DNA from 4 places in the Micromonospora sp. NPDC049836 genome. Region 3 is predicted to be linked to each of the others. Evidence: riboswitches for the same ligand, from Rfam matches in the RefSeq annotation. Region 3 holds a riboswitch; each other region holds the start of a gene.
What was found. Region 3 has a riboswitch for cobalamin ahead of ACIBPB_RS02925 (ribonucleoside-diphosphate reductase subunit alpha). Riboswitches for the same ligand answer to the same signal wherever they lie in the genome.

Region 1 (5,059 bases), on a different contig from region 3:
CCGCGACATCGGCCGGGCCGGGGAGAGCCTCACCGTCACCTCGCTCGGCGAACTGGACCCTGGCAGCATCGACATGAAATGCCTGTTGATCATCGGCGCCTCGGCGACGCGAGTCACCGCGGCCGGACGTGTCTGGAGCCCGCGCTTCGTGCCCTGATCAGCCGCGCACGCGGCGCTCGCGACCGGCCGAGTAGAGGAACGACTCGCCGCCACGGACGTCCCCGGCCAGCGCCGGGCCGACCAGGATGACCGCTGCCTGTCGCAGACCGGCCTGCTCGACCCGGCCGCCGATGTCGGCCAGCGTGCCGCGCAGGATGAGCTCCTGCGGCTGCGACACCCGGTGCACCACGACTATGGGGCAGTCGTGGCCGTAGTAGCCGGCCAGTTCGGCGGCCAGCTCGCGGGTACGCGTGACCGCCAGGTGCAGGGCGAGCGTCGCGCCGGTCGCGGCGAACGCGGCGAGCTTCTCTCCCGACGGCATGACCGTGGACCGGGCCTGCGCGCGGGTGAGCACGACCGACTGGGCCAGCTCCGGGACGGTCAGCTCGGCGCCGACGGCGGCGGCAGCAGCCGCATAGGCCGGCACGCCGGGCGTGACGTCCCACGGGACCCGGGCGGCGTCGAGCCGGCGTGCCTGCTCGTGCACCGCCGAGTACAGCGACGGGTCACCGGAGCACAGCCGTACGACCTCGGACCCGTCGGCGTGTGCCTGGACCAGGTGCGTGGTGATCTGGTCCAGGTCGAGGTGCTGGGTGTCGATCAGCCGGGCGTCGTCACGGCAGTGCTCCAGCACCTCGGCGTCGAGGTACGTGCCCGGGTACAGGCACACGTCGGCGGACTCGAGCAGGCGTACCGCGCGGAGGGTGAGCAGGTCGGCGGCGCCGGGCCCGGCCCCGACGAAATGGACGGTCATGAATCTCCCTTGACGATGGACCACTGGCTGACTGCCCGCGCGGGCGTCCAGCCGGTGAAGCCGCCGAGCGGTTCGGCGCGTTCGACGTGCAGGCGGACGAGTTCACCGCCGCGCCGGCTGTGCTGCTCCAGCAGCACCGCCTCGGTCTCGGCGGTGACACCGTGCACGACGAGCCGTCCACCTGCGCCGAGCGCATCCCAGCAGGTGTCCAGCACGCCGGGGACGGTGGCCCCGCCGCCGACGAACACCGCGTCGGGACGGTCCAGGCCGGACAGGGCCCCGGGCGCCGAACCCTCGACCAGACGCAGACCCGGCACGCCGAGGGCAGCGGCGTTGCGGTGCACCAGCGCGGCCCGGTCGGAGCGGGGCTCCACCGCGATCGTCCGTGCCGTCGGCCAGGCCCGCATCCACTCCACACCGATCGAGCCGCTGCCGGCGCCGACGTCCCACAGCAGCTGACCGGGCGCGGGCGCGAGCCGGGCCAGGGCACTGGCCCGCAAGTCACGTTTGGTGATCTGCCCGGCGTGCTCGAACGCGTCGTCGGGCAACACGCCGCCCGAGGCCCAGCCCGGACCGGCACCGCGAACTTCGACGGCGAGAACGCTCAACCGCGGCACGTCGTTCAGGTCCCACCCGGCCGCGGTGGTCGCGGTACACGACTCACCGGCGGCACCGAGGTCACCGAGCACGACCAGCCTGGACTGCCCCCAACCGAGCCCGGTCAGCACCGCGGCCACGGCCGCGGGTGTCGTCTCGTCGCTGGACAGCACGAGCAGCCGGCGCCCGGCCGAGAGCGCAGGCACGATCAGCCGTAGGTCCCGGCCGACCAGGCTGACCGTGGTGACGGACTCAGCCGGCCATCCGAGACGTGCTCGGGCGAGGGCTACCGAGGAGACCCCGGGCACGATCGTCACGCGCTCCGGGCCCAGGACGTCCAGCAGCGTCGTGCCGATACCCGACACGAGCGGGTCGCCGGAGGCCAGCACGACAACCGGCCCTCGCGCGGAGGCGAGCACACCTGGCAAATTGTCCCGCAGCGGCGACGGCCACGCCACGCGCTGCTGGCCGTCGACGGGCGGCACCGCCTCGAGGTGCCGCCGCCCGCCGAGCAGCGTCGCGGCCGCCCGCACCAGCGCCCGGGACGGCTCCGGCAGACCCACCCACCCGTCAGCCCCGATCCCCACCACGGTCACCCGCTCCTCCATGGAGATGCACCCTAGCCGCCCACCGGCCCTTGCCCCGGCCACCGGGGCGTCTATGGTGATGCACAGGTTCGAGGTGCCCCACGACCGTGGTCACGGGGAGAATCTGGGAAGCCGGTGAGAATCCGGCACAGGGCCCGCTGCGGTGATCCAGGCATTGACCTGGGAAGTCCGAAGACCGGCCTCGATCCGATCCACGGCGCATGCCGCGTCTTGGACCGCCATGGCAGATCGAGCGGGAGCCCTACATGCCAGCGCAGTACCCCTTTTGTGCCGTCGTCGGCGCCGACGACATGACTCTCGCCCTCACCCTGGTCGCGATCGATCCGCTCATCGGCGGTGTCCTGATCCGCGGGGAGAAGGGCACTGCCAAGACCACTACCGTGCGCGGCCTCGCCGAGGTGCTCCCGGCGGTACGGGTCTATGCGGGCGACCGGTTCTCCATCGACCCGGACGATCCCTCGGCGGTCTGCCCCGACGGGCCGTTCGACGTGTCCACGCCCGTCGTCGAACGGCCGGTACGCCTCGTCGAACTACCCGTCGGAGCCGGCGACGACCGGGTGACCGGATCGCTGAAGCTCGATGCCGCGCTGCGAGACGGCGTCGTCGCGTTCGAGCCTGGCCTGCTGGCCCGGGCCCATCGTGGCCTGCTGTACGTCGACGAGGTCAACCTGCTGCCGGACCACCTGGTCGACCTGCTGCTCGACGCCGCGGCGACCGGCCGGGTCAGCGTCGAACGCGACGGTGTCTCGGTCGAGCATGCCTCCCGGTTCGTGTTGATCGGCACGATGAACCCGGAGGAGGGCGAACTGCGCCCGCAGCTGCTCGACCGGTTCGGCCTGACGGTCGAGGTCGCCGCCCCGCGTGACCCCGTCCTGCGGGTGCAGGCGGTCCGCCGCCGGCTCGCATTCGACGCCGACCCGGAGGGCTTCGCCACACGCTGGGCCGGCGAGCAGGAAGCCCTGCGCACCCGGCTGGCCGCCGCCCGGCGCTCGCTGGCCGGTGTCGTGCTCGACGACGAGACGCTGACCAGGATCGCCGAGCTGTGCGCCGCGTTCGACGTGGACGGCCTGCGTGCGGACCTCGTCACCGCTCGCGCCGCCGCGGCGCACGCGGCCTGGCGGGGACGTACGCGAGTGACACTCGAGGACATCCGCATCGCCGCCCGTCTCGCGCTGCCGCACCGCCGCCGCCGCAACCCCTTCGACGAGCCCGGCCTGGACCAGGACCGCCTGGACGACCTACTCGGCCACAACGACCCCGACCCCGGACCCGACCGTCCCGGCGGCGGTCTGCCCGACGACACCGGGCACGACAGATCGGCCGGGGACGTGCCCGGCTCTCCCGGCGAGAGCCCGCCCGTACCGGAGCCCGAACGGCAGGCCGCCACATCGATGGCATCCGCGGGCGAGCCCGCACGTGCCCGCTTGCTGATCGTGAAAGGAACCGGCGACGGTCAGGCCGGCCGGCGGTCCCGGGCACGAACACCGCAGGGCCGTGTCGCCGGGCAGCGGCGGCGCACGTCCGGCGACGGCCGGCTGCACCTGCCGGGCACCATCACCGCGGCGGCGCCGCATCAGCATTCCCGGGGTGGCTTGACCGGCGGTCGCGGCCTCGCGCTCGTGCCCGGCGACCTGCGCCGGGCCGAGACCGTCGGGCGCGAGTCGAACCTCGTGCTGCTGTGCGTGGACGCATCCGGTTCGATGGCGGCCCGCCGCCGCATGGAGCAGGTCAAGACCGCTGTGCTGTCGCTGCTGCTGGACGCCTACCGCCGCCGGGACAAGGTCGCACTGGTGACGTTCCGCCGGCACACCGCCGAGGTCGTCCTGCCACCGACCGGCTCGGTCGACGTCGCCTCCCGCCGCCTGGCCGACCTACCGGCCGGTGGCCGGACCCCGCTCGCGGAGGGCCTGGAACGCAGTGGCGAGGTGCTGCGCCGGGAGGCGCTGCGCGACCCGTCCCGCCGGCCCCTGCTCGTCGTGGTGACCGACGGCCGCGCCACCTCCGGCCCGGACCCGCTGGGTCGTGCCCACCGCGCCGCCGCCGCGCTCGCCACCAGCGGTGTCCAGGTCGTCGTCGTGGACTGCGAGACCGGACGATTCCGGCTCGGCCTCGCCGCCCGGCTTGCCACTCATCTGAGGGCCGAGCACGTGCCGCTCGGTGAAGTGACCGCCGACGGGCTCACCGGGGTCGTTCGCACGGCGACCGCTCCGCGGGCGGGGGTGGCCTGATGCCGCAGGGTAAGCCGCTCACCGTCCCGGACGACGGCAGCACCACCCGCCAGCGGCGCAACCGGCCGCTGCTGATGGTCCACACCGGAAACGGCAAGGGCAAGTCGACCGCCGCCTTCGGCATGGCGATGCGCGCCTGGAACCAGGGCTGGGACATCGGGGTGTTCCAGTTCGTGAAGTCGGCCAAGTGGCGCATCGGGGAACAGACCGTCCTGGAGAGGCTCGGGCTGCTGCACGAGCAGACCGGCGAAGGCGGGCCAGTCGAGTGGCACAAAATGGGCTCCGGATGGTCCTGGAGCCGTAAGAGCGGCACCGAGGCGGACCACGCCGCGGACGCCGCCGAGGGCTGGGCGGAGGTGAAGCGCCGTATCCAGGCGGAACGGCACCAGCTCTATATCCTGGACGAGTTCACCTATCCGATGCAGTGGGGCTGGGTCGACGTCGGCGACGTCGTGGAGACACTGGTCCACCGTCCCGGCCGTCAGCACGTGATCGTCACCGGGCGCCGGGCCGACCCCCGGCTGATCGAGGCAGCCGATCTGGTGACCGAGATGCAGCACGTCAAGCACCCGATGGACGTCGGCCAGAAGGGCCAACGAGGCATCGAATGGTGAGCCTTCCGCGGCTGATCGTCGCGGCGCCGGCCTCCGGCCACGGCAAGACCACGGTCGCGACCGGGCTCATGGCCGCGCTGGCCGCGCGCAGGCACACCG
Region 2 (5,059 bases), on a different contig from region 3:
GGCAGCGATGCGGCGCGCGTTGGACTGTTTGCCGACACCCTGGTGGTAGGCGATGACCTGGGCCGCGCCGATCAGCCGGGCGGCTTTGAGCGTGATCAGTTCGGGATCACCCGGGCCGACCCCGACGCCGGACAGCCGCCCGGTCACTCCGCCTCCCGGGCGAGGGCGTTGAGCGCGGAGGCAGCCATCGCCGAGCCGCCCCGGCGCCCGGTCACCACGAGATAGGGCACGTCGAGGCCGGGGGCGTCGGTGGCGAGGTCGATGAGCGCCTGCTTGGACTCGGCGGCGCCGATGAATCCGACCGGCGTACCGATGATCGCAGCTGGTCGTGGCGCGCCGTCGCGCAGCATCTCCAGCAGGTGGAACAGGGCCGTGGGGGCGTTGCCGAAGGCGACGACCGCGCCGGCGAGGTGGTCGGTCCACAGCGACACCGCCGCCGCCGACCGGGTCGTTGCCCACCGGTGGGCAAGCGCCGGGACCTCGGGTTCGTGCAGAAAGCAGCGGACCTCGTTGTCACGGGGCAGGCGGGCGTGGGTGATGCCGGCGGCGACCATGTGCGCGTCGGTCAGGATCGGCGCCCCCGCCTCCAGCGCCCCGCGGGCGGCGGCCACCAGGCCGGGGTGGATCACCAGGTTGCGGGTGAGGTCGGTCTGGCCGCATGCGTGGATCATCCGCACCGCGACCTTCTCGGCGTCGGCCGGCACACCTGAGAGATCGGCCTCGGCACGGATGGTGGCGAACGAGGCGTCGTAGATCGCCGCGCCGTCGGTGACGTAGTCGTAGCGGCGTGCCGGTGTGGTGAGGCTCATGCGTTCTCCAGATCGGGGACGAGCAGGGTGCGGTACGGGGTGAGGACGATCTCGCCGGCGCCGAGCGCGCGGATCTCCTCCAGCAGGGGAGCGTCCACTCGGCCGCCGGGAGCCGCGAGGTGCGCGGTGACGCGGCCGTCATCCTGAACGATCCTGCCCAGCGCGGGTGGAGGTGTGCTCACCCGGGTCCGCTCGGCACGGTCGAGTACGGTGCCCAGCAGCGCGGCGCCGGCGCCGGGCAGCTCGTCGACGTGCCAGGGTGAGTCCGGCCGGTCACCCGCGAGCCCGGCGAAGCGTACGGCGAGCCCGGTCAGCGCCGCGGCGGCCTCGTCCAGCCGGATGACGGGCCCCCACGCCGAGGTTCCGGCACGTAGCTGCGCGGTGTCCGAGTCGAGCGCCACCAACCCCAGGTCCAAGTCACGGCTGACCAGATCACCGCGGCCGTCGTCAAGCACGAACAGGAACCGTCCGGTCAGCGCGGTGAGCCGGGGCTCGGCGCGCAGCCGTGCGTCGAGTCCGGCGACGACCGGGTGTAGATCGGCCCGGCCGCCACTGCGTCCGGTCAGCGGTGAGGCGAGGATGTTGCGGACCAGCTCGTGCGACGTGGACGGTACGAGCCCGGTCGCGATGACGTCGGCGACGACGGTCTCGGGCAGCCGCCCACCGTCGTGCTCGAGACCGCGCACCTGCAGGTTGGCGCGGCTGGTCAGGTGGACCGCGCCGTCGCCGTGCGCACGGGCCACCTCCACGAGTGCGCACAGCGCCGCAGTCGGCACGATCCCGCCGGGGACGCGCACCCGCACGAGCGCGCCGTCGTCGGCGATCCATGGGCGCAGCAGGCCGGGACACAGGTCGCGGCGGGTCCTCTCGGTCACGGCGACATGGTGCCAGAGCCCGTCCCCGGCGACACCGGCTGTCGGTGCTACCGTCGTGATGCCAGTCAAACTCAGCCATGAGCCAGGGAACCCGGTGCGAATCCGGGACTGACGCGCAGCGGTGAGGGTGACGGGCGGGGCACGACGCCACTGGACCCACGGTCTGGGAAGGCGCCCCGTCCGGTTGATCCCGAGTCCGAAGACCTGCTGGCCGCAGATCCGTCTGCGACACGTGCCCATCCAGGCCTCGCGCACAGGCCCCGGACGAAAGAAGACCCCGTGTCCCGATCGCACCGGATCACCGGCTCCTGACCCCGTGAGCGTCCTCGTTCACGTCGCGACCGCACTGACGGACGCCGCGTCGCCGGTGCTACGCGGGCAGGCCGAGGCAGCCGGCGCCCGACTGGCCTTCCTGCAAGCCGGCGAGCCCACGCTGACCCATGTGCTCGACCTGCTGCACGCCGAGGGCGTTCGGGAGGTTCGCCTGGAACCGGTGAGCACCGACGACCTGACTTTCGCCCGTTCGTGGGTGGGACGCGTGGCCGGCCACTGGCACCGTCAGCAGATCGACCCGCCGGTCATCCGGTTCGGCGAGCGTGCGATCACCGGGCACGAGGCGCCACTCACCTCACCGGCCTGGGAGACCACGCCGCCGTACCGCCATCATCTACTGCTGTGCCGCGGCCCGCGCTGCAGTGCCCGCGGCGCGGACGAGACCTATCGCGCGATCGTGGGCGCGTTCGTCGAGCAGCAGCTCACCGACGCCGACGTCCTCATGGCCCAGACCGGCTGCCTGTTCCCGTGCAACCACGGACCAGTCGCCGTCGTGCACCCCGCCGGCACCTGGTACGGGCCGGTGCGACCCGGCGACGCGGCACGCCTCGTCGGCGAGCACCTACGCGCCGGCCGTCCGGTCGGCGACCTGCGCCTCGGCTCCCGTGTCACCGAAGGAGAAACATGACACGCATCGCCCTGCTGTCCACCTCGGACACCGACCTGCTCTCGGCGCGGGCCAGCAACGCGGACTGGTCCTGGGCCAACCCTGCCCGGCTCACCGGCGAGCGCCGCGACACCCTGACCAGCGAGGCCGACCTGGTCGTTCTGCGGGTGCTCGGCTCGCCCGAGGACGTACGCGACCTCGCCGCGCTGATCCGCGGCACCGGCCGTCCCCTGGTCGTGCTCGGTGGGGAACGGACGCTGAACGCCGCGTTGATGGGGCTGTCGACCGTCCCGATCGGTGTCTGCGCCGAGGCGCACCGCTACCTCGCCGAGGGCGGCGCGGAGAACCTGCGCCAACTGCACGCCTTCCTGTCCGACACCGTGCTGCTGACCGGCGAAGGCTTCGAACCGCCGGCGGTGCTGCCCGAGTGGGGAGTCAGCCGGCAGCCGGCCCCGGACGCCCGGCCCCGCGTCGGAGTCCTGTACTACCGGGCCCACGAGGTGAGCGGCAACAACGCGTTCGCCCACGAACTCGCCGATGCCATCGACACCACCGGCGTGGCCACCGGCGTACCGATCTACGTCTCGTCACTGCGGGCGGCGCCCGAGGAGTTGTACGCCGAACTCGCCACCCTGGATGCGATCGTCGTCACGGTCCTGGCCGCCGGCGGCGCCCGGCCCGCCGCCGCGAGCGCCGGCGGCGACGACGAGTCCTGGGACGTCGAACGGCTGCGCGCCCTCGACATCCCCGTGCTGCAGGCTCTGGCGCTCACGTCCAGCAGAGCCGAGTGGGAGGCGTCCGACGAAGGCGTCACCCCGCTCGACTCCGCGACCCAGATCGCCATCCCCGAGTTCGACGGTCGCCTGATCACCGTCCCGTTCTCATTCAAGGAGGTCGACGCCGACGGCCTGCCCCGCTACGTGACCGACCCTGAGCGATGCACCCGCGTCGCGGGCGTCGCCGTCAACCACGCCCGACTGCGGTACGTCCCGCCCGCCGAGCGCAAGGTGGCCCTCGTCCTGTCGGCCTACCCGACCAAGCACAGCCGCATCGGCAACGCCGTCGGCCTCGATACGCCCGTGTCGGCGATCCGATTGCTGCGCGCGATGCGAGATGCCGGCTACGACCTCGGCGCACCCGGCGCAATTCCCGGGCTCGACCCGCTGTTCCCGGTCGAGGGAGAGGATGCCGACACGACGGCCGGCAACGCGCTCATCCACGCTTTGATCGCCGCCGGTGGGCAGGACGAGGAGTGGCTCACGCAGGCTCAGCTCAGCGAGTCGCACGTGCGTATCAGCCGGGACGACTACCGGCGCTGGACTGCCGGATTGCCCGCCGCGCTACGCGACGCCATGGCCGAGACCTGGGGCGAGGCTCCCGGCTCGCTTTTCGTCGACGACGACGGCGACATCGTGCTGGCCACACTGCGCGCCGGTAACGTCGTCATCCTCATCCAGCCCCCGCGTGGCTTCGGCGAGAACCCGGTCGCGATCTACCACGACCCGGCCATGCCTCCGTCGCACCACTACCTGGCCGCGTACCGCTGGCTCGAACACGGCTTCGGCGCCGACGCGGTGGTGCACCTCGGCAAACACGGCTCGATGGAGTGGCTGCCGGGGAAGAACGCCGCGCTCTCAGCCGCCTGCGCCACGGACGCGGCGATCGGCAGCATGCCGTTGATCTATCCGTTCCTGGTCAACGATCCTGGCGAGGGTGCCCAAGCCAAGCGCCGCGCGCACGCCACCATCGTCGACCACCTGGTGCCGCCGATGGCACGCGCCGAAAGCTACGGCGACATCGCCAAGCTGGAGCAACTGCTCGACGAGCACGCCAACATCGCCGCGATGGACCCGGCGAAGCTGCCCGCGGTCCGCCAGCAGATCTGGACGCTGATGCAGTCCGCACAGATGCATCGCGACCTCGGCCTGGACGAACGGCCCGGCGACGAGGAGTTCGACGACTTCCTGCTGCACGTCGACGGCTGGCTGTGCGAGATCAAGGACGTACAGATCCGCGACGGATTGCACGTGCTCGGCCAGGCACCGACCGGACAGGCACGCGTCAACCTGGTGCTCGCCGTGCTCCGCGCGACACAGGTCTGGGGCGGACAGAACCGGGCACTGCCCGGCCTGCGCGCCGCGCTGGGTCTTGCCGAGGACGCCCCGGCGGCCGACGTCGACGCCGTGGAGGCGCAGGCCCGTGCCCTGATCGAGGCGATGGAGAAGGCCGGCTGGCAGGCTGACGCGATCGACGCGCTGCACGACGACCCGGTGGTACGCGACGTCCTGCGCTTCGCCGCCGAGCAGGTCGTGCCGCGGCTGGCCGCCACCACCGACGAACTGACCAACGTCCTGCACGCGCTCGACGGCGGTTTCGTCCCGGCCGGGCCCTCCGGCTCCCCGCTGCGCGGACTGGTCAACGTCCTGCCGACCGGC
Region 3 (5,059 bases):
CAACCCCAACGCCAAGGTGTACCTCGACGGTGGCCACTCCACCTGGAACAGCGCGAGTGACACGGCCAACCGGCTCCGGGCGGCCGGCGTGCAGTACGCCGACGGCTTCTTCACCAACGTGTCGAACTTCAACTCCACCTCCAGCGAGGCGAACTTCGGCCGGGCGGTCATCTCCGCCCTCAACGGCATGGGCATCCAGGGCAAGCGCCAGGTCATCGACACCAGCCGCAACGGGGGTGCCAGCGGTGACTGGTGCGCCGACGACAACACCGACCGGCGCATCGGGCAGTACCCGACGACGAACACCGGTGACGGCAACATCGACGCGTACCTCTGGGTGAAGCCGCCGGGGGAGGCGGACGGCTGCCGTTACACGGCCGGTTCGTTCCAGCCGGACCTGGCCTACAGCCTGGCCAACGGCGCGCCCAACCCGCCCACCACCGCGCCGCCGACCACCGCGGCGCCGACGACCGCGCCGCCGACCACGGCCCCGCCGACCACCGCGCCGCCGACCACGGCTCCCCCCACCACGCCGCCGCCGACCGGTAACGGCTGCTCCGCGTCGGTGGCGGTCAACCAGTGGTCCGGCGGCTTCACCGCGAGCGTGAACGTCACCGCCGGCTCCGCGAGCATCAACGGCTGGACCGTGACCATGACGCTGCCCGGCGGCGCCGCGATCACCGGCGTCTGGAACGCCCAGGCCAGCGGCACCAGCGGCACCGTCCGGTTCACCAACGTGAGCTACAACGGGCAGGTCGGCGCCGGGCAGACGACCAACTTCGGCTTCCAGGGCACCGGCACCGGGTCGGGCGCGACGGCCACCTGCGCGGCCGGCTGACGCCACCCGATATCCCGGCCCGGCGCGGAGGACGCTCTCCGCGCCGGGCCGTCCCCGTCTAGTCCGGCGCGTCGAGTGGGATTTTGCACTCCCAGTGCACTTGTTCCCGTTCCCGCGGCTCTCTAGCGTCACACCATGGCTGACTCGTGGACGTTCGCCGTCGCTCGGAACGATCTCGCACGCACCACGCTCGTCGGCGCCGCGACGCCCGGAATCTCCGACGGGGAGGCGCTGCTACGCGTCGACCGCGTCGGCCTCACCGCCAACAACGTGACGTACGCGGTGCTCGGCGACTCGATGCGCTACTGGGAGTTCTTCCCACCCGAACGGCACGGGCTGGACCGGCAGTGGGGCCTCCCGCCGCTGTGGGGCTTCGCCGAGGTGACCGCGTCCAAGGTGGCCGGGGTAGAGCCCGGTCAACGGGTCTACGGTTACCTCCCGCCCGCCGGCCACCTCGTGGTACGCCCCGACCGGGTGGACGGGTACGGGTTCCGGGACGCGAGCGCCCACCGCGCCGACCTGCCCTCCCCGTACAACGCGTACCGGTCGACCGTCGGCGATCCCGCCTACCGGGCCGATCAGGAGGACCTGCTGGTCCTGTTCCGCCCGCTCTTCTTCACCTCGTTCATGCTGGCCGACCAGGTCGCGGACAACGACTTCTACGGCGCGCGGTCGCTGGTGCTGTCGTCGGCGTCGAGCAAGACGGCGTACGCCGCGGCGTACGAACTGCACGGCCGCGCCCCGCGCCTCGTCGGGCTCACCTCGCCCGGCAACCTCAGCTTCACCCGATCGCTCGGCTGCTATGACGAGGTTCTCTCCTACGACGATGTCGACAGCCTGGACGACGTCGCCACCGTCTACCTTGACCTGTCCGGTGCGCCGGCGACCCGGGCCGCCCTCCGTGGTCACCTCGGCGACCGGCTGGTCCGGGACATCGCCGTCGGGCTCACCAACCAGATTCCGAACGCCGACGCGGCCGAGGAGGTCTTCTTCGCTCCGGTGCAGATGCGCAAACGCCGACAGGACTGGGACCGCGACGGCCTCGACGAGCGGTTCACCGACGCCTGGCAGCGGTTCGCGCAGGTGGTGAGCGGATGGCTCGATGTGCGGCCAGGCAATGGGCCGGCGGCGCTGCGGGACTCGTGGCGCGACGTCCTCGCCGGCCGTACGCCACCGCGGGTGGGCCACGTCGTCCAGTTCTGAGCGCTCGGTACCAGCGCCGACCGCAGGGCTCGCCACGACACGCCGACACACCATATGGGGTGTTGCTCGAAGAGAGTGCCCATATATAGTGCCTGTCGTGGCTGGTTCGGCATCCAACCAGGATCGCCGAGGCAACAGGGAACCCGGTGCGAGACCGGGACTGCCCCGCAGCGGTGAGTGGGAACGACCGCCGTCATGAAGCACTGGGCCGAGCAGGCCCGGGAAGCGACGGCCAGTAGGAACGAGCACGACGCCCACGAGTCCGAAGACCTGCCAGCGCGCCGTCCGCGTACGTGGGCGGCGGTCGAAGGTCGCGTGGGACGACCGACGCCGGCAACCGGAGCTGACCCCTGCCCGGCAGCGCCGTGGCGTCCTCCCGCGCGTCCGAGGCCATCGGAGACAGCGCGAGGGAGAGGTCATGACTGTGGTGCGGGAGGATCGTCCCGCCGGTCCGGCTCAGCCGGAGCAGCGCCGGCAGGTGATGCAGGTCCGCAAGCGCAACGGTGACGCCGAGCCGGTGGACGTCAACAAGATCGTCCGGGCGGTGGAGCGCTGGGTCGCGGACCTGGACGAGGTGGACCCGCTGCGGATCGCGACGAAGACGATCAGCGGCCTCTACGACGGCGCGACGACCGCCGAGCTGGACAAGTTGTCGATCCAGACGGCCGCGGAGCTGATCGGCGAGGAACCGCAGTATTCCAGGCTGGCGGCGCGGTTGCTGGCCGCGTACGTGGACAAGGAGGTCCGTGGGCAGGGGGTGGCCAGCTTCAGCCAGTCGATCCGGTACGCCCACGGGTTGGGCCTGATCGGGGACGACACGGCCGCGTTCGTGGCCCGCAACGCCCGCAAGCTGGACGACGCCGTGGACCCCGGCGGGGACCTGCGGTTCGAGTACTTCGGACTGCGCACGGTCGCCGACCGGTACCTGCTGCGGCACCCGCGGTCGCGGCTGGTGGTGGAGACGCCCCAGTACTGGCTGCTGCGGGTGGCCTGCGGCTTGTCCAGCACGCCGGGCGAGGCGATCGGGTTCTACCAGCTGATGTCGTCGCTGGCGTACCTGCCGAGTTCGCCGACGCTGTTCAACTCCGGCACCCGGCACACCCAGCTGTCGTCGTGTTTCCTGATCGACTCCCCGCGGGACGAGTTGGACTCGATCTACGAGCGGTACCACCAGGTGGCGAAGCTGTCGAAGTTCTCCGGTGGCATCGGGATCGCCTGGTCGCGGGTGCGCGGCCGGGGCGCGCTGATCAGGGGCACCAACGGTCGGTCCAACGGCATCGTGCCGTTCCTGAAGACCCTCGACGCCGGTGTCGCGGCGGTCAACCAGGGCGGCCGGCGCAAGGGCGCGGCCTGCGTCTACCTGGAGCCGTGGCACCCGGACATCGAGGAGTTCCTGGAGCTGCGGGACAACACCGGCGAGGAGTCCCGGCGTACCCACAACCTGAACCTGGCCAACTGGATCCCGGACGAGTTCATGCGCCGGGTCGAGGCCGACGGCGACTGGTCGCTGATCGACCCGTCCGACGCGCCGGAGCTGCCCGACCTGTACGGCGAGGAGTTCGACGCGGCCTACCGGATCGCCGAGAAGAAGGCGGTCCGCACGGTCAAGGCCCGGGACCTGTACGGGCGGATGATGCGGACCCTGGCGCAGACCGGCAACGGCTGGATGACCTTCAAGGACGCGTCCAACCGGCTCTCCAACCAGACCGGGATGCCGGGCAACACCATCCACCTGTCCAACCTGTGCACCGAGATCCTCGAGGTGAACAACGACACCGAGACGGCGGTCTGCAACCTCGGCTCGGTCAACCTCGGCGCGCACGTCACCGCCGACGGCGTCGACTGGGCGAGGCTGCGCGGCACGGTCCGCACCGCGGTGGTGTTCCTCGACCGCGTGATCGACATCAACTACTACCCGGCGGCGCAGGCCGCCGCGTCGAACCCGCGCTGGCGGCCGGTCGGGCTCGGCCTGATGGGGCTGCAGGACGTGTTCTTCACGCTGCGGCTGCCGTTCGACTCGGCCGAGGCGAAGGAGCTGTCGACCCGGATCCAGGAGGAGATCTTCCTGACCGCCCTGGAGACCTCCGCCGGCCTGGCGGAACGCTTCGGCCCGCACCCGGCGTACGCCGAGACCCGCGCCGCCCGGGGCGAGCTGCACCCGGACCTGTGGGGTGCCGAGCCCAGCCAGCAGGACCGGTGGGCGGCGCTGCGGGCGACGGTCGCCGCGCACGGCCTGCGCAACTCGCTGCTGGTCGCGATCGCCCCGACCGCCACGATCGCCTCGATCGCCGGCTGCTACGAGTGCATCGAGCCGCAGGTGTCCAACCTGTTCAAGCGGGAGACCATGTCGGGCGAGTTCCTCCAGGTCAACACGTACCTGGTCCGCGAGTTGAAGGCGCGGGGACGGTGGACGCCGGAGATCCGGGAACGGATCAAGCGCGCCGAGGGGTCGGTGCAGGCGATCGACGAGTTGCCGCCGGACGTGCGGGAACTGTTCCGCACCGCGTGGGAGCTTCCGCAGCGGGCACTGATCGACCTGGCCGCCGCGCGGGCCCCGTACGTCGACCAGTCGCAGTCGCTGAACCTGTTCATGAGCGCGCCGACCATCGGCAAGCTCTCCTCGATGTACCGCTATGCCTGGCAGTCCGGGCTGAAGACCACCTACTACCTGCGCTCCCGACCGGCGACGCGCATCCAGCAGGCCACCGTCGCCATCCAGCCCGTCGTCGCCGTACGCGACGAGGAGGCGGTGGCCTGCTCCCTGGAGAACCCCGAGAGCTGCGAGGCGTGCCAGTGACCACCGTTCCCGAAACCCGTACCGCCGCGACGGGGCAGCTGCTGCTCGACCCCGGCATGAACCTGACCCTGCGCCCGATGCGCTACCCGCACTTCTTCGACCGGTTCAAGGACGCGATCCGGAACACCTGGACCGTCGAGGAGGTGGACCTGCACGCCGACCTCGCCGACCTGGCCCGGCTGTCCCCGGCGGAGCAGCACCTGGTGTCCCGGCTGGTCGCA
Region 4 (5,059 bases), on a different contig from region 3:
GTTCACCTCGACGCCGAGGCTCGCGGCGGCCTCCTCACCGAAGGCGAAGGCGTTGAGGGTACGGGCGTGCCAGCCGACCACTGCCAGCACCACGAGCAGCACCGGTACCGCCCAGCCCAGGGCCGTCCAGTCGGCGCGGGCCATCGACCCGGACAGCCAGAACGTGATGCTCTGCGTGGCGTGCGGGTCGGCCACCCAGATGATCACGAAAGAGGTCAGTGCCGCGCACAGTTGTCCCACCGCGACCCCGGTCAGCACCACGCGCGTCGGCGACAATGCCTCGAACCTCCCGGCCAGGCCCACGACCAGCAGGAACGCGACAAGGGCGCCGAAGAAGGCGCCGCCGGTCAGCGCGGCTACACCACTACCGATGCCGGCCACGACCACCAGGACCGCGCCCAGCGACGCCCCTGAGGAGACCCCGAGCAGGTACGGGTCCGCCAGGGGATTGCGGGTGACGGTCTGCATGACCGCACCGGCCGCGGCCAGGCCCGCCCCCACCGTGGCGGCGCCGAGAACCCGGGGCAAACGTAGGTCCCAGACGATGTGGTCGCGCAGCAGCGGCACGTCCGAGTTCGCGAGTCCCAGGTGGCCGGCGACGACCGTCCACACCGTCCCGACAGTCAGGTCGGCCGGGCCGATGGTGACCGCGACGGCCACCGACAGCACCAGACCGGCGACCAGAGCCAGCACGAGCGCGGCCAGGCCGACCGCCCGCACCGGGCGGTGGGTGCGCACCGGGGCGGGCCGGGTGGTGACGGCGGTCAGCTCGGGGCCCCGGACGGCAGCGCGGCGATGCCCTGGGCGAGGGCTTCGACGCCGAGGACGTTGCGGACACCGGCCGTGGTTGACGAAAACGGGATCACCACGTACCACTGCTGTTTGACCGCGGGCAGGTCCTTGAGGGTGCGGTGCCCGGCGAGGAAGGTCTTCTTTTGCGCGGCGGGATCCCAGCTCGCGTCGACGAGCACGATGACCTCGGGGTTGCGGTCGGTGACGGTCTCCCAGCTTGTGTCGCCCCAGCTGCCGGTGAGGTCGGCGAAGGCGTTGGTGACCCCGGCCGCCGACATGATCATGTTGGGGGCGCCGCAGCAGGCGCCGACGCTCGGGGCGTCACTGCCGCCGTCCCACCACAAGACCTTGACGTTGCGGGCGGTGCCTGCGGCCGTGGCGATGCGGCCCTCGTGGTCGGCGATCAGCTTCTCGCCGCGGTCGCTCACCCCGAAGATCGCCGCGAGCTCGCGGATCTCGGTGAACACGTCGCCGATGGCGAGCTTCGCCGGCCGGGTCTGCGCCGGGCACCCGGCAGGGGAGACGTAGCTGCCGACGCCGAGTTTCTGCCAGTCGGCGCGGTCACCGACCCCCTCGTCACCGAACGCGCTGTTGTACGACGCGTACACGAAATCGGGTTCGGCCTCGAGCAGCTTCTCCTTGGTCGGGTACTCCTTGGCCAGCACCGGGATCTTCGCGTAGGCGTCCGCGTAGGCGGGCAGGATCGCGTCGTCGAGGTAGGCCGTGCCGATCATCCGATCTTGCAGGCCCAGGGCCAGCATGATCTCCGTGGCGGCCTGGTTCATTGTGACGACCCGCATCGGTGGCGCCGTGATGGTCACCGGGGTGCCGCAGTTGGTCACCGCGACCGGTCCAGCGGACACCGCCGGTGGTGCGGCAGCAGGCTTGGCATCGGCGCCGCAGCCGGTGAGCAGCACAGTGGACAGCAACAACGGCGCGGCAACGCGCCAGGGCATGGGGAACCGCACAGCGGGACCGCCTTCCAACACCTCGTGGACGGGGACGAACGTGCCGTGGCCGGTCTCCTGGCTGACGGGACAAGCAACCGCCGGCCGGCCTTCCCAGGCATCTCTGCCCAGTGACCTCGCGAAACGACGAGGGCCGGCGGTCTCCCGATCACAGTGGCGAGGGCCGCGCCGGCATCACACCGGCTTCCCGAACACCACGGCGTCCCCACCATAACGGCCCGCGCTCGCCGCGGATCCGTCCGGGCGCCCGCTGTGGGAAATCCGACGCGCCGGACCGGCCTCGGCGTGGCTGTCGGCCCGCAACCCATCCGGCTCCTTTCTCGTGCGCGGTGGCTGGGCGGCGATGCCCACGCGCCGGCCGGGGTGGCGGTGGAGCCGTCAATGTTCGCGCTTCCGGCGTCGGGGTCGTAGACCACGGTCATGCTGCCGGACGTGTCGGTGGCGGCATCGTCATCGCGGACGATGACGCCGATGGTGTACATGCCGGCGTCGGTGAAGGTGTGCGTGGCTTGGCAGACGTTGTTGGTGGCAGTCAGTGAGTCTGTACGGCCGTCGTCCCAGACGACGGTGCAGGTGTGGGTGTCGTTGGTGCCGGGATCGTTGAACGGGACCTTCAGCTCGAACCCCGTACGGGCCCCGATGTACTGGCCATTGGGTGGGCGCGACGGCCGCGGCGGCCGCGCGCAGCGGGCTCGGCGCGGGGGTCTCCCGCAGCGGCGGAGCGACGTTGCTCAGCGTGACCGTCGCGCTGTCGCTGACCGCTCCGTTGACGCCGTCGTCGGCGGTAAGCGTGACGGTGAAGGTGCCGTCGTCGGTGCAGCTGATCGTCGTGACCGGCGCGCCGGCGTCCTCGAAGGTGCAGGTAGCGCCCGCGTCCACGTCGGAACCGACGGTGTATGACCACCGGGTGCTCGGGGCGCCGCCGTCGTCGCGGGCGGAGCCGTTCAAGCCGACCGGGCTGCCCTCGTTGCCGCGGCGGTCGGGACCGGCGCTGACCAGGAATGCGTTCGCCGCGAATACAATGCACGGCCGTCTATTGACGGCGGACCGGGTTCCACGCCGTTGCCCCGGGGTGGGACGCCGCTGACGGCCCGCCGCAGCACGTCCGCGCTCCACCAGGCCAGCGGGGTGGGCGAGCGACGGATCAGATCAATCGCACGGGCTCGGCGGTCTGCTCCCAGAGGGAGCGCATCTCCTCGAACGCCTGCTCCATGAGCTGCACCATGGCCAGCCGGGCGCGCTCGCCCTCGTGCCGCTGGATCGCCTGGGCCACCTCGGCATGCAGGCGCAGTGCCTCCTCGTGCGGATGGTGCGGCATGAGGTGGTGCTTGTGCCGGCCGGTCAGCACCTCGACGACCAGGTCCTGCAGCCGGACGAACATCTCGTTGCCGGCGGCGAGCAGCACCCGGCGGTGGAACTCGATGTCCAGGCGCAGGAAGCGCTCCTCGTCGCCGGCCTTGCCGGCGGCCCACATCTTCGCCGCCAGGCCGACGAGGTCGCTGGCCTCGTCGTGACCGGCCCGGTCGGCGGCCAGCAGGGCGGCGTGCGGCTCGATGGCGGTGCGCAGCTCGGTGATGGAGCGAAGCCCTTACCCGCCTGGATGAGAACTTCGCTCTTGTGCGGTTACTCGGTGTTCAGGGTGACGATGACGCCCTGGTTCGCGCACGCGGTCTGCAGGCCCGACATGTGCGTCGTCATTGGGCCCATGAACGCCAGCGCGCCCATCTCCTGCCCATTCGGGATCTGCGACATCTGCCAGGCGAGGTCCATCAGCGCGGTGCCGTGCTCGCGGATGTCGTCGTGGCGGGAGTCCTCGAACACCCTGCGGGCCTGTCGGTATTCGGCTTCGGTGAGCTTGTCATCGCCGCTTCCCTTAGCGCTGCCGTCGGCCTTCTTCCCCTCGCGCATGGCCTTGCAGGCGGCGACGCCGGTGTCCTCGCGGATGAACCGGTCGTACAGGCCGTAGCCGCCGACGGCGAGCAAGAGCACAGCGAGGGCCGCGGCGGCGGCGACGATCAGCGGCTTGCGGCTGGGCGCGGCCGGCGGTGCCGACGGCGTCATCCCAGCGGCGGTCGGCGGCCACTCGGCCGGCTGGTGCTGGACGGGCGGCTGGCCGTAGACGTCGTGCGGCTGCTGCGCCTGGTACGGGTTGGTCAAGACTGTCTCCCCACGTGACGTGTCGTGTCGATGATGGTTGGGATGCGGCTGCCGCCCTGCCCGTTGTCGGGTAGGTGACCGTGGGTGTGGCCGGTCAGCTGGTGCGGGTCGGTCGGAACGTGCCGCCGGTGGCGGCCACATCGCCGGGCTTGTGGCGCCGCTTGTCGAACACGTACGGCTCGAGGAGGATCCAGCCGTCGGCGCTGAGCTGCGCGAACCAGGCTTGAGGCGAAGTCTCAGGTGCTCTCCGCAGCGGTGCTAGTGCCCGCGAATGCGCGGCACCATTCCCCGCTCAACCAGTGCTCGCTCATGTCCAGTGCTGGGGCGAGATGGTGTGGCCCCTATCGGCTGGACACCTATGCGCACCTCAGCAGCCTGATCAAGCGACCGGTCGCAGATGCCGCAGCGTGCTGTTGGGGCGGTCGGGTTGGGTTGTCTCCCAGCGTCGCTGCAGCGCGCCAACAAGATTGGTGATCATGGGTTCGGTGACGTGGCTGTAGATGCCTCTGACGCCGGCGAGGCGGTGGCCGAGCCGTCGGGCCTGGGCGATCTCGGGGATGCCGTCTTCGATGAGCCAGGTCTTATGGGTGTGGCGTAGGTCGTGGAAGTGCATGCCGGGCAGGATCGGCGGGATTGAACCGCCCCGGATCTTGTAGAGACTTCCCCGCTTGGGAAGGATCGAGAGATGGCAGGAACGAAGCCGTATCCGCAGGAGTTGCGTGAGCGTGCGGTGCGGATGGTCGCGGAGGTGCGGCCGAACTACGAGTCGGACTGGGCGGCGATCACGGCGGTGGCGGCCCGGTTGGGGATCGGCACGGCCGAGACGTTGCGTAAGTGGGTCCGTCAGGCGCAGGTCGATGACGGCCGGCGGCCGGGGGTGACGTCGGAGGAGTCGGCGGAGTTGAAGCGGCTGCGGCGGGAGAACGCCGAGTTGCGGCGGGCGAATGAGATCTTGAAGGCCGCGTCGGCTTTATTCGCGGCCGAGCTCGACCGGCCTATGACACGCTCGTGAGCTTCGTTGACGAGCATCGGCACCGCTTCGGCGGGGTCGAGCCGATCTGTCGCGTGCTGCGCCGGCACGGGCTGCAGATCACCCCGAGCGGTTACTGGGCGGCCAAGAAGCGTCCGCCGTCGAAGCGGCA

Region 1: another riboswitch for cobalamin. It lies ahead of ACIBPB_RS32800 (magnesium chelatase subunit D family protein); the one in region 3 lies ahead of ACIBPB_RS02925 (ribonucleoside-diphosphate reductase subunit alpha).
Region 2: another riboswitch for cobalamin. It lies ahead of ACIBPB_RS32830 ((2Fe-2S) ferredoxin domain-containing protein); the one in region 3 lies ahead of ACIBPB_RS02925 (ribonucleoside-diphosphate reductase subunit alpha).
Region 4: another riboswitch for cobalamin. It lies ahead of ACIBPB_RS32735 (ABC transporter substrate-binding protein); the one in region 3 lies ahead of ACIBPB_RS02925 (ribonucleoside-diphosphate reductase subunit alpha).

Annotation. Positions count from the first base shown of each region.
Region 1 is NZ_JBITLH010000025.1:16,826-21,884, reverse strand. It holds gene ACIBPB_RS32815 (precorrin-2 C(20)-methyltransferase) at 1-157, shown strand, start outside; gene ACIBPB_RS32810 (cobalt-precorrin-4/precorrin-4 C(11)-methyltransferase) at 158-913, opposite strand; gene cbiE (precorrin-6y C5,15-methyltransferase (decarboxylating) subunit CbiE) at 910-2,118, opposite strand; cobalamin riboswitch at 2,173-2,317, shown strand; gene ACIBPB_RS32800 (magnesium chelatase subunit D family protein) at 2,364-4,346, shown strand; gene cobO (cob(I)yrinic acid a,c-diamide adenosyltransferase) at 4,346-4,960, shown strand; gene ACIBPB_RS32790 (cobyrinate a,c-diamide synthase) at 4,954-5,059, shown strand, end outside.
Region 2 is NZ_JBITLH010000025.1:23,084-28,142, forward strand. It holds gene ACIBPB_RS32815 (precorrin-2 C(20)-methyltransferase) at 1-147, opposite strand, end outside; gene ACIBPB_RS32820 (precorrin-8X methylmutase) at 144-809, opposite strand; gene ACIBPB_RS32825 (sulfite reductase subunit beta) at 806-1,684, opposite strand; cobalamin riboswitch at 1,730-1,911, shown strand; gene ACIBPB_RS32830 ((2Fe-2S) ferredoxin domain-containing protein) at 2,127-2,645, shown strand; gene cobN (cobaltochelatase subunit CobN) at 2,642-5,059, shown strand, end outside.
Region 3 is NZ_JBITLH010000001.1:617,913-622,971, reverse strand. It holds gene ACIBPB_RS02935 (glycoside hydrolase family 6 protein) at 1-838, shown strand, start outside; gene ACIBPB_RS02930 (DUF2855 family protein) at 974-2,041, shown strand; cobalamin riboswitch at 2,127-2,334, shown strand; gene ACIBPB_RS02925 (ribonucleoside-diphosphate reductase subunit alpha) at 2,460-4,838, shown strand; gene ACIBPB_RS02920 (ribonucleotide-diphosphate reductase subunit beta) at 4,835-5,059, shown strand, end outside.
Region 4 is NZ_JBITLH010000025.1:3,746-8,804, reverse strand. It holds gene ACIBPB_RS32740 (iron chelate uptake ABC transporter family permease subunit) at 1-738, opposite strand, end outside; gene ACIBPB_RS32735 (ABC transporter substrate-binding protein) at 765-1,748, opposite strand; cobalamin riboswitch at 1,790-1,974, opposite strand; partial or broken gene ACIBPB_RS32730 (PKD domain-containing protein) at 2,186-2,401, opposite strand; gene ACIBPB_RS32725 (hypothetical protein) at 2,497-2,847, shown strand; gene ACIBPB_RS32720 (FadR/GntR family transcriptional regulator) at 2,905-3,327, opposite strand; gene ACIBPB_RS32715 (hypothetical protein) at 3,384-3,917, opposite strand; gene ACIBPB_RS32710 (hypothetical protein) at 4,297-4,530, opposite strand; one part of gene ACIBPB_RS32705 (IS3 family transposase) at 4,603-4,885, shown strand; one part of gene ACIBPB_RS32705 (IS3 family transposase) at 4,885-5,059, shown strand, end outside.